Linked DNA regions of Pleomorphomonas sp. PLEO. The protein of the gene in region 2 interacts with the protein of the main gene of each other region in a pairwise test. Links are inferred from orthologs where the notes say so. Each region holds a gene or a part of one and is shown on either strand. Other genes may lie near its edges.

Region 1 (5,874 bases), 2.7 Mb from region 2 along the record:
CAGTGGACCATCATCGGCGTCAGGTCGGCCTCGGCGGCATTGGCGATTGCTGCCTCACGGCTGTCCGTCAGCATGATTGGCTGCCCGTCAGCCGAATGCAGAGCCCACAACTTCATGCCCGGTCTGAGGTCGAGATATCCAGGATGGGCTGCCAGCACGTCATCGGACGAGACGCGACGCAGATAAGCCACCCTGCCACCACCGAGCTGCCTGAAGGCGGCTTCGGGCATGATCTTGTCATCGTCGGCGGAAGTGTTCTTGGTGAAAGCACCCATCGCATTACTCCTTTCCCCCCGCGCCGGCCGAGCCGAACAGGGAGAAGACGCCGCCCGCCTGCGATGGCGGTCGGGCATGAAACACACTCTAGTAGGAAAAGATGACCGGCGCGTTTATCGTCAGTCCTCGGCATTGATCTCGATCCGCCGGATCACTCGCTCCAGCGGTGGGCGCACCAAGTCGATTGATAGCAAGCCATTCCGGAGATCGGCGCCAAGGATTTCAATACCCTCGGCTAACACGAACGTGCGCTGGAATTGCCGTGCCGCGATGCCGCGGTGAAGATAGAGGCGAGACTTGTCGTCTGCCTGGCGGCCGCGGATCACCAACTGGTTCTCCTCAACGGAAACCTCGAGCTGTTCGCGCGTGAAACCGGCGACGGCCAGCGTGATGCGAAGCACGTCTCCCTCTGGGGCATCACGTTCGATACGCTCGATGTTATACGGAGGGTAGCCGTCGTTCGCGGCCTTAGACACACGGTCGAGCGCCCGCTCGATCTCGTCAAAGCCCAAAAGGAACGGGCTCGAGAAGCCTGCCAATCTCGTCATCTTTCAAAGTCCTCGCAAGGAAGCGACCTTGACCAGGCCCCTGAGGCACCCGGTGATCAGCGTTCTATATGGCCTTACCATCTCTGCGGTTCAAGACCGCCCCAGTCCCGGCCAGATGGCGGCGTGCCTGGTGGCTGACTTGGGCGACAATCGGCTGCGTTGCGATCCCCAGTCGCCGATCTAGCTGGACGGCGGCGGCTTCGTCGAGCCTTGCGAGTTGGCGCACGAAATAGAAGCCCTCGCGATTGAGCCGGGCGGCGAATGCCGGAGTCAGGCCGGAAAGTGTCAGAAGATCCTCGGCCAGCGCCGTGCAAGATGGCTCCTCCTGGCTAGTGTGGCTGGCAATGAAGTCGGCGACGCGCGGAAACACCGAGGCGCGCCAGCGGGCGCCGCTGAATAGGGCGAAACGGCCGACGTCCTCCTCTGTATGTCGGCAACCTTCGCTCGGTGTAGAGGTCATCATGTGGGCGGCATGGGTCTGCCCGCCGCCGCCGAAGGCATCCATTCCCGCCTCCACCGTCATCAGCGGTATGCCTGCTAGCGGTGGTGTTGCGTGCGGATGACCGGTTTGGCTGGCAGCTGCCGTAAAGGGACGGTTGATCAGCACCGTCTCGATCCATTGCAGCATGAACTCCGCCGGCACATCCATCACCGCCAGGAATTCATCGAAGAAGCCTCGGCGGCCATCAGCATCGTCGCCATCGCCGGTGATAAGGCTGAGAAACAGTTCTTTTGGGTCGGTGAGTGACCGATCGAAGCCATACGTCGGAAACCCGGTGAGGGTAAAGAACCCAGGAAAAACTTCACGATATGCACCTTCGAAAGGCGGAGGCACTGGCGCGATCATCGCCTGCAGGAACCAGTCGACCCCGCGCGCGGTGGCGCCGGCGGCAAGCCCGGCGTTGTCGGCGCGGCAGTCGATCGGGCCTCCGATGAGTGTCAGCGTGGCAGGCGGACGGCCGCGCCCAGCGAGCAGAGCGGCCGCGGCGACACCGATGATACCCGCCTCGGTCACGGCGACCAGATGCACCCTCCCGCCGATCTCGATGACCATGTCGGCGATCGCTTCTATCGCTTCGTCGAGCCCGAAAGCGCCAGCCGACAGCGGCACCTGCCGGGCGTCGGCCCAGCCGGCGACGTATACGGCGTGGCCGGGCATGAAGGTTGCGATCGTGTCGCGCACGAGTGTTGGGCAGTGTCCGGCATATGGCGGCAGCACCAGGACGGAAGGACTGTCGACGTCGGGATTGATTGACGCGCGATCGAAGGCGGTCAACGTCCAGAACGGTGTGGCACGCACTACGCGTTCGAAGACCGGACCACGGACGCCCGATACGAAAGTGGTACCGAGATTGAACGTCGGATGACAATAACGGCGCGCAACGCGGGCATAGAGGTCGGCAGAAAAACCCGACGCCGCCGGTGGCCGATGAGCGGGCAGCAGTGGGGCTCTGGCCGATTGGGATCCGGAATAACTATGATAATACGGCACGCCGTCCTCCAAGCGGTCAGTATCGCTCCCCGCCGGCCTCCTCCGCCGCCTGATTGTTGGTCATGGAAAGGATAGCGTGCGCCTGTGTGGCGGCAAGCGGCGACACCCCCGCTCTTAGTCGCGGCTGAGCCGTTTAAGAGGTCTTTTCGGCATAGACTTCCGTCTGTCCGCCTTTCGAACAAGGCGCTCAGAAGGCGCCCATGTCCGGTAACTGCGGGTCGATCAGCTGTTGAATCCGTCTTGCTGCCACGTGGGCGAAGCGCAGTGTCATCGCCCGCCGGGTCGCCGCGGCAAGCCGATGATCAGGCGCTTCCCTGAGAATGGCGCCGCCGTAGCCATCGGCAACGATCAGGCCGGCGTCTTCTGGGAAGATCTCAGCTGGCACGCCGGCATGCGTGGCGAAGAATAAACGGTCGCAATGGAGCCGATAGTCGGGCCACTTGCGGTCGGCGCGGAAATCTTCGACCGACGATTTAATCTCGACGATGAAGATGTCTCCGTTCGTACCGAGCGCGGCCACGTCTGCCCGCCGGCCTGATGCGAGGGGCAGCTCGTAAAGAATGGAGAAGCCGTGCCCTGCCAGCAGGCGGCCGACACCGCGCTGCACGAGGCGTGCGTTTTCCGATTGACGGCCGTCGTTGACGAAGTTTTCAATCGGGGAAGAAAAGGCGGCGGTCGGAACGGGCATTGTCTGTCTCCGCCCGTATTGTTCATGATTTGTTTCTAAAAATCAACAACCGCATAATACCGCATGCCGCCACTCAAAGCTGCCTTGGCGAAAACGACCGAAGGTAGCCGATGAATCGGAGCGAAGAAGAGTTGACGCTGTGGAACGCCTTCAGGCGGCGTCGGAGCGAGCGTTCTCGGTGAGCAGCGCGTACATCGCCGTCGCATCGTCGGCCGCTCTGAGTTTGGCCGCCGTCTCGTCATCCCGCAGGACACGGGCAATGCGGGCAAGTGCTTTGAGGTGATCGGCGCCGGCGCTTTCCGGTGCGAGCAACAGGAACATCACGTCGACAGACTCGCCATCCAGCGAATCGAAATCGATCGGCCGGTCGAGCAGGGCGAAGACTCCCACCAACCGATCAAGGCCGGCAAGCTTGCCGTGCGGGATCGCCACACCGTGGCCCACGCCGGTCGAACCGAGCTTCTCACGCTGCATCAGCGTTTCGAAGATGTCACGCTCATCACGTCCGGTGAGAGCCGCGGCCTTGGCGGCCATCTCCTGAAGGGCCTGCTTCTTGTTGGCGGACTTGAGCCGCGGCAGGATTGCGTCGATCACCAGGAGGTCGCTGAGATCCATGGTCTTGTTCCAGGTTTGTCAGAGGGCCGGGTAACCCCGACCCTCGCCTTCATATAGGTCTAGATGACGAAAGGACAGATGGGATGAGCCCCGTCAGCCGGCGATTTCGTTGAGCGAGGGGTCTATCCAGCCGATATTTCCGTCATTGCGCCGGTAGACGACGTTTACACCGCCATTACCGGCGTTGCGGAACATCACCAGCGGCGCACCGGTGAAGTCGAGCTCACTGACGGCGGTGCCGACGCTCATGGTGCGTATTTTCTGGGTGGTTTCCGCCACCACGGTCGGAGCGAAGTCGTCGCCGAGTTCCTCGTCCTCGAAGGCAGCGAACACCGTTGACTGGGCGTCGATGTCATCCCAGGACCTGCCGCCCGGCGTCTGATCGCCGGCCGCCGATTCGCCACCCTTGAAGTTCTTTAGCTTGCGCTTGTGGCGCCGCATCCGTTTGCCGATTCGCTCTACTGCCTTCTCGGCCGCCGGATAGACCTCGAAATCCTCGCCCCGCGATTGCAGCGTCGTGCCGGAGGCAAGCTGGATCGAGCAGTCGATGATATAGGCCTTGCCCTCCTTCTGAACCACCACATGGCCGGTGAAGGCCTCGTCGTAATATTTGCCGAGTTCCTCTGTGGTGCGGGTGGTGATGTGTTCGCGAAGTGCCTGGCCGATGTCGACGTTCTTTCCGGTAATACGAAGCGGCATCAGAGTCCTCGTTTCTCGCGCTTTTTGAACAGGCTGGGTACTGGCAGAAAACTCTGCTCGGTACCCGCGTCTCCGGCTACCCGCCTAGGCGGGTACTGGCCGGCGCCGGCGAACGGGGGCGCGGCATTCCGTCTCGCCGGTGGATGGAGTTGTCGCTTCACCCTTTTGCCCTGCCGTTGTCGGCTGGGCAGGCGTCGATCGGGTCGTGAAGCGGAAAGCTGAAGAACCTCCCCTGAGCTGGCGCTGCCGGGCGACGCACCCGCCTACTTGAGATGTGGCGTCGACCGGAGACGATATCAATCCGCCTTCCGGATGAGCCCCGATTTAGGAAAGGTTACAGTGATTTCACGCCCCGGCAAGCTGCTTGAGGCGCCGACGCTGCACCGAGGAGGGAATGCGTAGCGCTTCCCGGTACTTGGCCACCGTACGACGGGCGATGTCCATGCCGTCGTCGCGCAACATTTTGACGAGTGTGTCGTCCGAAAGCACGTCGTCGGCGGTTTCCGCGTCGATCAACTGCCGGATACGATGGCGCACCGATTCCGCTGAATGAGCGTCGCCGCCCTCGGACGAGGCGATCGATGAGGTGAAGAAATACTTGAGTTCGAAAATACCGCGTGTCGTGGCCATGTATTTGTTCGACGTGACGCGCGACACGGTTGACTCGTGCATACCGATGGCATCGGCGATCATGCGAAGATTCAGAGGCCTGAGATGCGCGACGCCATTGGTCAGGAAGCCATCTTGCTGGCGAACGATCTCCGTCGCCACTTTCATGATGGTTTTGGCGCGCTGGTCGAGGCTCTTGGTCAACCAGTTGGCCGACTGGAAGCATTCACCCAGATAGGTCTTTTCCTCTTCGCGAGCCGTCTTCGACACTTCCGCATAATAGGTCTGATTGACCAAAACCTTCGGCAGAGTGTCGGTATTGAGTTCAACCGTCCAACCGCCATCGGCGGCCGGCTGGACCATGACATCCGGCACGACCGTATGGACTTGTGTCGAGCCAAAGGCGTGACCCGGTTTAGGATCAAGGGCCAGGATTTCCTTGATCATGTCGCCGAGATCTTCATCGTCGACGCCACAGAGACGCCTGAGAGAGGGTAGGTCACGCCGGGCAAGAAGGTCTAGGTGCTCGATCAGCTTCTGCATCGCCGGGTCGAGTCGGTCCTTCTCGGCAAGCTGCAACGCCAAGCATTCTGCAAGATTGCGGGCACAAATCCCGGTTGGTTCGAAAGTCTGGAGCACGCCGAGCACTTTCTCGACGTCGGAAAGCGAGGCGCCCAGCCGCTCAGCGGTGGCTACGAGGTCGGCCCGGAGATAGCCCGCCTCGTCCACCTGATCGATGAGGTCGTGGCCGATGAGACGCAAGGCTGGATCGGTGATGGTGACGGCCAGTTGCTCGGCGAGATGGTCGGTAAGACTGATCTCACCGGCGACGAAGCTCTCGAGGCTGTAGTCTTCGCCTGTGCCGCCGCGGCCGACCGACGACCAGTCGCCGCCAGCAAGCGCGCCGACGTCCAGCGCCGGCCGTTCCGGCTGACCGGTATCGTCCG
Region 2 (6,203 bases):
AACAGACCCGACGGTGAACTGAGACGCTGGGAGTGGCGATGGCCGAAGGCGATACAACCGAGAGCTACGCGGCCGACGCACATCATACTCCATTGAGTCCTTTATCGGAAGGCGGCTGAGCTAGTGAACGACTGAAACACCATCAATTCTGTTGCAAAGAGAACTACAACTTTAGGTATAATTGACGTTATTACCGGGAGACAAACGAATGTCGACTGCAAAAGTTGCTTTGGTTACAGGCGCGGGATCTGGCATAGGACGGGCCTCAGCCATCGAATTGGCTCGGAGCGGCTTTGCCGTGGGGCTGCTGGGGCGCACGCCATCGGAACTCGAGGAGGTGGCGAAACTGCTGCGCGATTCTGGTGCTGACGTTGAGAGGCTCGACGCCGACATTTCCCAAGAGGACCAAATGAGCGCGGCGGTTTCAAAGCTCATGGATCGCTTCGGACGGTTGGACGCGGTGGTTGCCAATGCCAGCATCAACGGCACCTGGGCACCGATCGAGGACATCAAGGCCGAGGAGTGGGATCAGACGATCGCCATCAATCTGCGCGGCACCTACCTGACTTTGCGATTTACTGTGCCCCACCTCAAGAACGGGGACGGCGGCTCCATCGTTGTCGTCTCCTCGATCAACGGGACGCGAACGTTCACCTCTCCCGGCGCCACCGCCTATTCGGCCACCAAGGCGGCCCAACTTGCGATGGTGCAGCAACTGGCGCTGGAGCTGGGGCGTCATCGCATCCGGGTCAATGCCGTCTGTCCAGGGGCGATCGAGACCAACATCGATGACAGCACGACGGTTCGTGCCGAGGAAGAGACCGTCATTCCAGTTGTGTGGCCGGAAGGGCAAGTGCCCCTGACGGGCGGCCAGCCGGGGCGGGCGGAAGACGTTGCCCATCTCATCGCCTTCCTGGTGAGCGATGCGTCGTCCCATATCACCGGCACGCCCATCTGGATCGACGGCGGCCAGGGATTGCTGCGTTGACGACCGATCAGTTGGTCGTGCCGGCGAGTAATTTATGAAGAGCGGCCGATGATGGCGTCTGGCGGACCGCGTTCAACCAAGGCTCCGAACGTGCGCTCCGTGCGATACAGGCAAGAATGTTCAGATGGGACGCTCCCCTCTGTGCCGGGGAAAGTGCCATGAAGACGATATCGACGGGCATGTCGTCGATGGCCTCGAAGTCGATGGGGTGCGTCAAGCGGACCAGAAGAACGAGCGGAGTCATCAGTTCCGGAGCATTGGCGTGAGGAATGGCGACGCCGTTTCCCATGCCGGTTGAGCCGAGACGCTCGCGGTTGACCAACAACCCGAGGATTGCATTGGAGTCCACCCCTGTCCGCTCCGAGGCCATACCGGCTAAAACACGCAGAAGCTCCGCCTTGGAGGCTACGGCGCAATCGACGAGCACGTCTCGCGGCTCGATCAAGTCGACGAGTTCCATAGTCATTCCATTTCAACAATTTGGTGTTCAGTCCGCTACGCGAAGTCGGTACCCGACTCCCGTTTCGGTGAGGATGTATTGGGGCTGATCGGGGCTCTTCTCGATCTTCTGCCGGAGTTGCCGGACATAGACGCGCAGATACTGTACGTCCGCCGATCCAGCCCACACCTGCCGAAGAATATGCTGATGCGTCAGCACCTTGCCGGCATGCTGAACCATGAGGCGGAGAATGTCGTACTCCTTGGGGGAAAGGCTCACTTCCTGGCCCGCCACTTTGACGAGGCGCTTGACGAGGTCGACCGAAAGATCCCCGACCTGGAAGACCGGGCGCTCGCCCTGCTGCTGAAGACGATGACGCAGGGCGACGCGTATGCGAGCCGCCAGTTCGGCGACGCCGAAGGGTTTGGTCACGTAATCGTCGGCACCGAGTTCGAGCGCCTTGACGATGCCAGCCTCATCGGTGCGGCTCGACAGGACGAGGATCGGCAGCTCAAGACCGGAGGCGCGCCAGTTGGCGAGCAGGTCGTGGCCCTGAATGTCGGGCAATCCAAGGTCCAGGATGATCACATCAGGCTTGTCTTCCTTGAGGCTGGCCGAGGCCTCGCGGGCGTCGGCGGCTTCGAGGATGGAATAGCCCTCGTTTGTCAGCCCGACTCTCAGCAGCCGACGGATCGGTGCCTCGTCATCGACGACCAATATCTTGACCGCTGGCGCTGTCATGACGGCTCTTTCAGTGACTCTGTTTGTGGCGGAATGGGAAGGCGGATCGTGAAAATGGCACCAGAGCGATCTGATCGGTTTGTCGCGGCGATCGTGCCACCCATCGCTTCGATGAAGCCGCGACAAATGGCCAGCCCCAGACCTGTGCCTGCTGGAACGTGGTCTATTTTTCGGACGCGATAAAAGCTGTCGAAGATCCGTTCGAGATCCTCTTGCGGGATGCCGGGACCTTCGTCGACGAGACGCAATACCGCATGGCCGGCGTCCCGCCACCCTTGGATGGCGATGGTGGACGCTGGTGGCGCGTATTTTGCCGCGTTGTCGAGCAGATTGAAGATGACCTGCTCGAAAAGCACAGCGTCGACCCTGAGCATTGGTAGGTCGGCAGGCAATGACACGTCGATCTGGTGGCGAGCCAGAAGCCTGCCGGCGCGCCGGAGGGCACTGCCAATGATATCGCCGGGAAAATGCAACGAGGCGTTCGGATGCATCGCACCCGATTCCAGTCGTGTCATATCAAGCAGATTGCCGATGAAACGGTGCAGGCGCTCGGATTCCTCAATGACGGTCGACACAAGCTCAGCCCGGTCGGCGTCCGGCAGTGAGGCGGCATAGTCTTTGAGCGTGCCGGCGGCTCCGAGAATGCTGGCGAGTGGTGTCTTCAGGTCGTGGGAGATCGACGACAGCAGAGCCGTTCTCAATCTGTCGGCCTCAGCGGCGAGTTTGGCCGCCTCGACATCGGCGACGAGCTGGATACGCTCGATGGCGACGGCGGCTTGGTCGGCGAGGGCGCCGAACAGACGCTGCTCTTCAGGCGTCAGCAACGGGCCTGGCTTGTCGTTGTCGAGACCGATCACACCGATCGGTGTCCGTCCTGTCTTCAGCGGCATGTAGAGGCGCTTGGCGCCCGGCAGGGTATCGGCGCCGCGACCGGCGGCCTGTTCATGCTCCCATGCCCAGCGGGCGGCGGCAATATCGGCATCGACCAAGGTGTCATCGGGCGGGTAGCCGACCCTGACGGCGAGGGTATTGCTCTCCGGCATCAGGATCACCACCCGCACGCGCAGCATGGCTGCGATCTGGTAGGCCGTCGCCCAGAGTACGTCGTCAAGCGTGCCCGTGCCGGCGAGCTTGCGCGAGAATTGGTACAGATCGTCGGTCATTCGCGCCCGCTGGCGAGCAGTTGAGGCTTGCCGGTGCAGACGGGCGGCAAGATTGCTGGCAGTGACAGCGACGATGAGAAAGACCACCAAGGCGACCACGCTTTCAGGGTCGCGAATGGTCAGGGTGTAGCGTGGCTCAAGGAAGAAGAAATTGAAGGCGAGGGCGCTGGCGACGCAGGCATAGAGTGCCGGCCACAATCCGGAGGTGATGGCCGATGCCAGCACCGATACCAGAAAGACCAGAGCGAGGTTGCGCACGTCGAGGAACCGATCGAGTGCCCCGCTGAGCGCCAGCGTAGCGGCCACATAGAGCGTGGAAACCGCATAGGGCTTGATGTTGATCGTGGTCGCGGGGGATGCCGTACGAACGCCTTTTGTCGGGGCGATTGTCGGCTCCGCTCCCGATATGACGTGAATGCTGATATCGCCGGAGTGGCGGATCAATTCGTGCGAGACCGAGCCGTCGATCAGCTCCCGCCAGCGTCCCTTGTGGGGTTTGCCGACAATGATGTGGGTGAAGTTGTTAGCTTTGGCGTAGCGGAGGATGTCGCGCGCCATATCCTGACCGGGGATGGTAACCGCCTCTCCTCCGAGCTGTTCGGCAAGGCGCAGATGATCGGCCAGGCGATCCTTGCCCGCCTCTGTCAAAGCTACCGAGCGGGTCGTTTCGATATGGATTGCCGCCCAAGGCGCCTTGAGACGGTCGGCCTGTCGTCGCGCATAGCGAACCAGGGCCGCCGAGCGCGGTTGCTCGTCGATGCATACCAGTACACGCTCGCCGGCTTCCCAAGGACCGGCGATGGCATGGGCCTGCATATGGCTGACGAGTTGGTCGTCGACGCGCTGCGCCGTGCGCCGCAACGCCAGCTCGCGCAAGGCGGTGAGATTGCCTGGCGAGAAATAGTTGGCCGTCGCCCGTGTCGCCGTCTTTGGCAGGTAGACTTTTCCTTCGTGAAGTCGCTTGATCAGATCATCGGGTGTGAGGTCGATGATTTCAATGTCGTCGGCCCTGTCGATGATCGAGTCCGGCACTGTCTCGCGGACTCGAATACGGGTGATGCGGGCTACGATGTCGTTGAGGCTTTCGACGTGCTGAATGTTCAGCGTCGAGTAGACATCGATGCCGCGGCTGAGCAGTTCCTCTACGTCGAGATAACGCTTGGGATGGCGACTGCCTTCAACATTGCTGTGAGCGAGTTCGTCCACCAGAACAAGGTCGGGCCTGCGGGCGATGATGGCGTCGAGGTCCATCTCATCCAACTGACGCCCCCGATAGGCGAGGCTGAGACGGGGAATGATCTCGAACCCGTCCAGCAGCGCCTCCGTTTCAGGTCGCCCGTGCGTTTCGACCACGCCGATGACGACGTCCGTCCCGTCGGCGCGGCGGGCGCGACCAGCCGTCAACATCTCATAGGTCTTGCCGACGCCGGGCGCCGCGCCGAGGAAGATTTTCAGGCGGCCACGGTTCTCCCGCTCTGCGCTTTCGAGCAAAGCGTCGGGAGAGGGCCTGTCGTCGGCATTCCGATCGTCCTGAAGCGGCATGTCGTCCTCGTCTAGCGGGTCGGGGCCGCAAACCGGCCCCGACTGGATTCGATCACTTCTTCTGCAAGCCGTCGAGCGCAAGGTTGAGTTTCAGCACGTTGACGGTTGGCTCGCCCATGAAACCCAGTTCGCGCCCCGCAATCTGACTATCTACCAGCGTTTTGATCGAGGCCGGATCCATGGACCGTGCCTTGGCCAAGCGCGGGATCTGGAAATAGGCAGCCTCTGGCGAGATATGCGGATCGAGACCGCTGCCGGAGGTGGTGACGAGGTCTATCGGTACCGATGCGCCGGGATTTTCGCTTTTCAGCTTTTCCGCGTCGGCACGGATGCGGTCGATCAGCTTCGGGTTGGCAGGGCCGAGGTTGGATCCGCTCGAACTCGATGCGTCATATCCGTTTCCGGCGGCCGAGGGGCGTCCGTGGAAATAGCCATCGCTTGTAAAGGCCTGCCCGATGAGTTCCGAGCCGACGACGACTCCGTTTCGTTCGATCAGGCTACCGGCCGCCTGGTGAGGGAAGATCGCCTGAGCGATGCCTGTCATGGCGAGCGGGTAGGCGACACCGGTCAAGGCCGCCATGGCGAGAAGAGTGACCGCAGCCGGCCGTAGTTGTTTCAACATCTCAGGTTTCCTTCAAACGAGGCCGAGGGCGGTGACGGCGAGATCGATCGCCTTGATGCCGATGAAGGGCACGATGATGCCACCGAGGCCGTAAATCAGGAGGTTGCGCGTGAGCAGCGCACCGGCGCCGACTGGCCGGTAACGGACGCCTCTCAGCGCCAGCGGGATCAGCGCCACAATGATCAGGGCATTGAAGATGATCGCCGAGAGGATGGCGCTTTGCGGGGTTGCAAGACCCATCACGTTCAAGACGCCGAGCTGGGGGTAAAAGGCGAGGAACATCGCGGGGATGATGGCAAAATACTTGGCCACGTCGTTGGCGATCGAGAAGGTGGTGAGGGCGCCGCGCGTCATCAGCAGTTGCTTGCCGATCTCGACGATCTCGATGAGCTTGGTTGGGTCGCTGTCGAGGTCCACCATGTTGCCGGCTTCGCGGGCGGCGACGGTGCCGGTGTTCATGGCGACGCCGACGTCCGACTGGGCGAGAGCCGGCGCGTCGTTGGTGCCGTCGCCGCACATGGCCACCAGCTTGCCCTTGGCCTGTTCGGCACGGATGAGGTTCAACTTATCCTCGGGAGTCGCCTGAGCGAGGAAATCGTCGACACCGGCCTCGGCGGCGATGGCGGCGGCTGTCATGGGGTTGTCGCCGGTAATCATCACCGTGCGGATGCCCATGCGGCGCAACTCGGCAAAGCGTTCGCGGATGCC

Evidence for each region. Proteins that work in one complex are often made in the same cells at the same time.
Region 1: the proteins of AB6N07_RS14525 (region 2) and ptsN interact in binary tests that used the Escherichia coli proteins (3 or more experiments, as listed by UniProt). The link is inferred for Pleomorphomonas sp. PLEO from one-to-one orthologs.

What each region holds. Positions count from the first base shown.
Region 1 is NZ_CP166625.1:421,164-427,037, reverse strand. What follows is about bases 1,888-4,834. They hold ptsN (PTS IIA-like nitrogen regulatory protein PtsN), read right to left. Parts: upstream 3,620-4,834; coding sequence 3,155-3,619; downstream 1,888-3,154. Other genes in these bases: rpoN (RNA polymerase factor sigma-54), read right to left, coding at 4,664-4,834; hpf (ribosome hibernation-promoting factor, HPF/YfiA family), read right to left, coding at 3,713-4,318; AB6N07_RS01740 (MmcB family DNA repair protein), read right to left, coding at 2,504-3,004; AB6N07_RS01745 (polyhydroxyalkanoate depolymerase), read right to left, coding at 1,888-2,316. In the rest of the region: AB6N07_RS01755 (DUF1150 family protein), read right to left, coding at 1-275; AB6N07_RS01750 (Hsp20 family protein), read right to left, coding at 396-824; more of AB6N07_RS01745, read right to left, coding at 889-1,887; more of rpoN, read right to left, coding at 4,835-5,874. UniProt on the Escherichia coli protein: Seems to have a role in regulating nitrogen assimilation.
Region 2 is NZ_CP166625.1:3,134,985-3,141,187, forward strand. Bases 1,965-5,240 are described here. They hold AB6N07_RS14525 (DUF4118 domain-containing protein), read right to left. Parts: upstream 4,874-5,240; coding sequence 2,165-4,873; downstream 1,965-2,164. Other genes in these bases: AB6N07_RS14520 (response regulator transcription factor), read right to left, coding at 1,965-2,168; kdpC (potassium-transporting ATPase subunit KdpC), read right to left, coding at 4,926-5,240. Outside these bases: AB6N07_RS14510 (SDR family oxidoreductase), read left to right, coding at 209-988; AB6N07_RS14515 (PTS sugar transporter subunit IIA), read right to left, coding at 996-1,448; more of AB6N07_RS14520, read right to left, coding at 1,476-1,964; more of kdpC, read right to left, coding at 5,241-5,495; potassium-transporting ATPase subunit KdpB, read right to left, coding at 5,508-6,203. UniProt on the Escherichia coli protein: Member of the two-component regulatory system KdpD/KdpE involved in the regulation of the kdp operon. KdpD may function as a membrane-associated protein kinase that phosphorylates KdpE in response to environmental signals.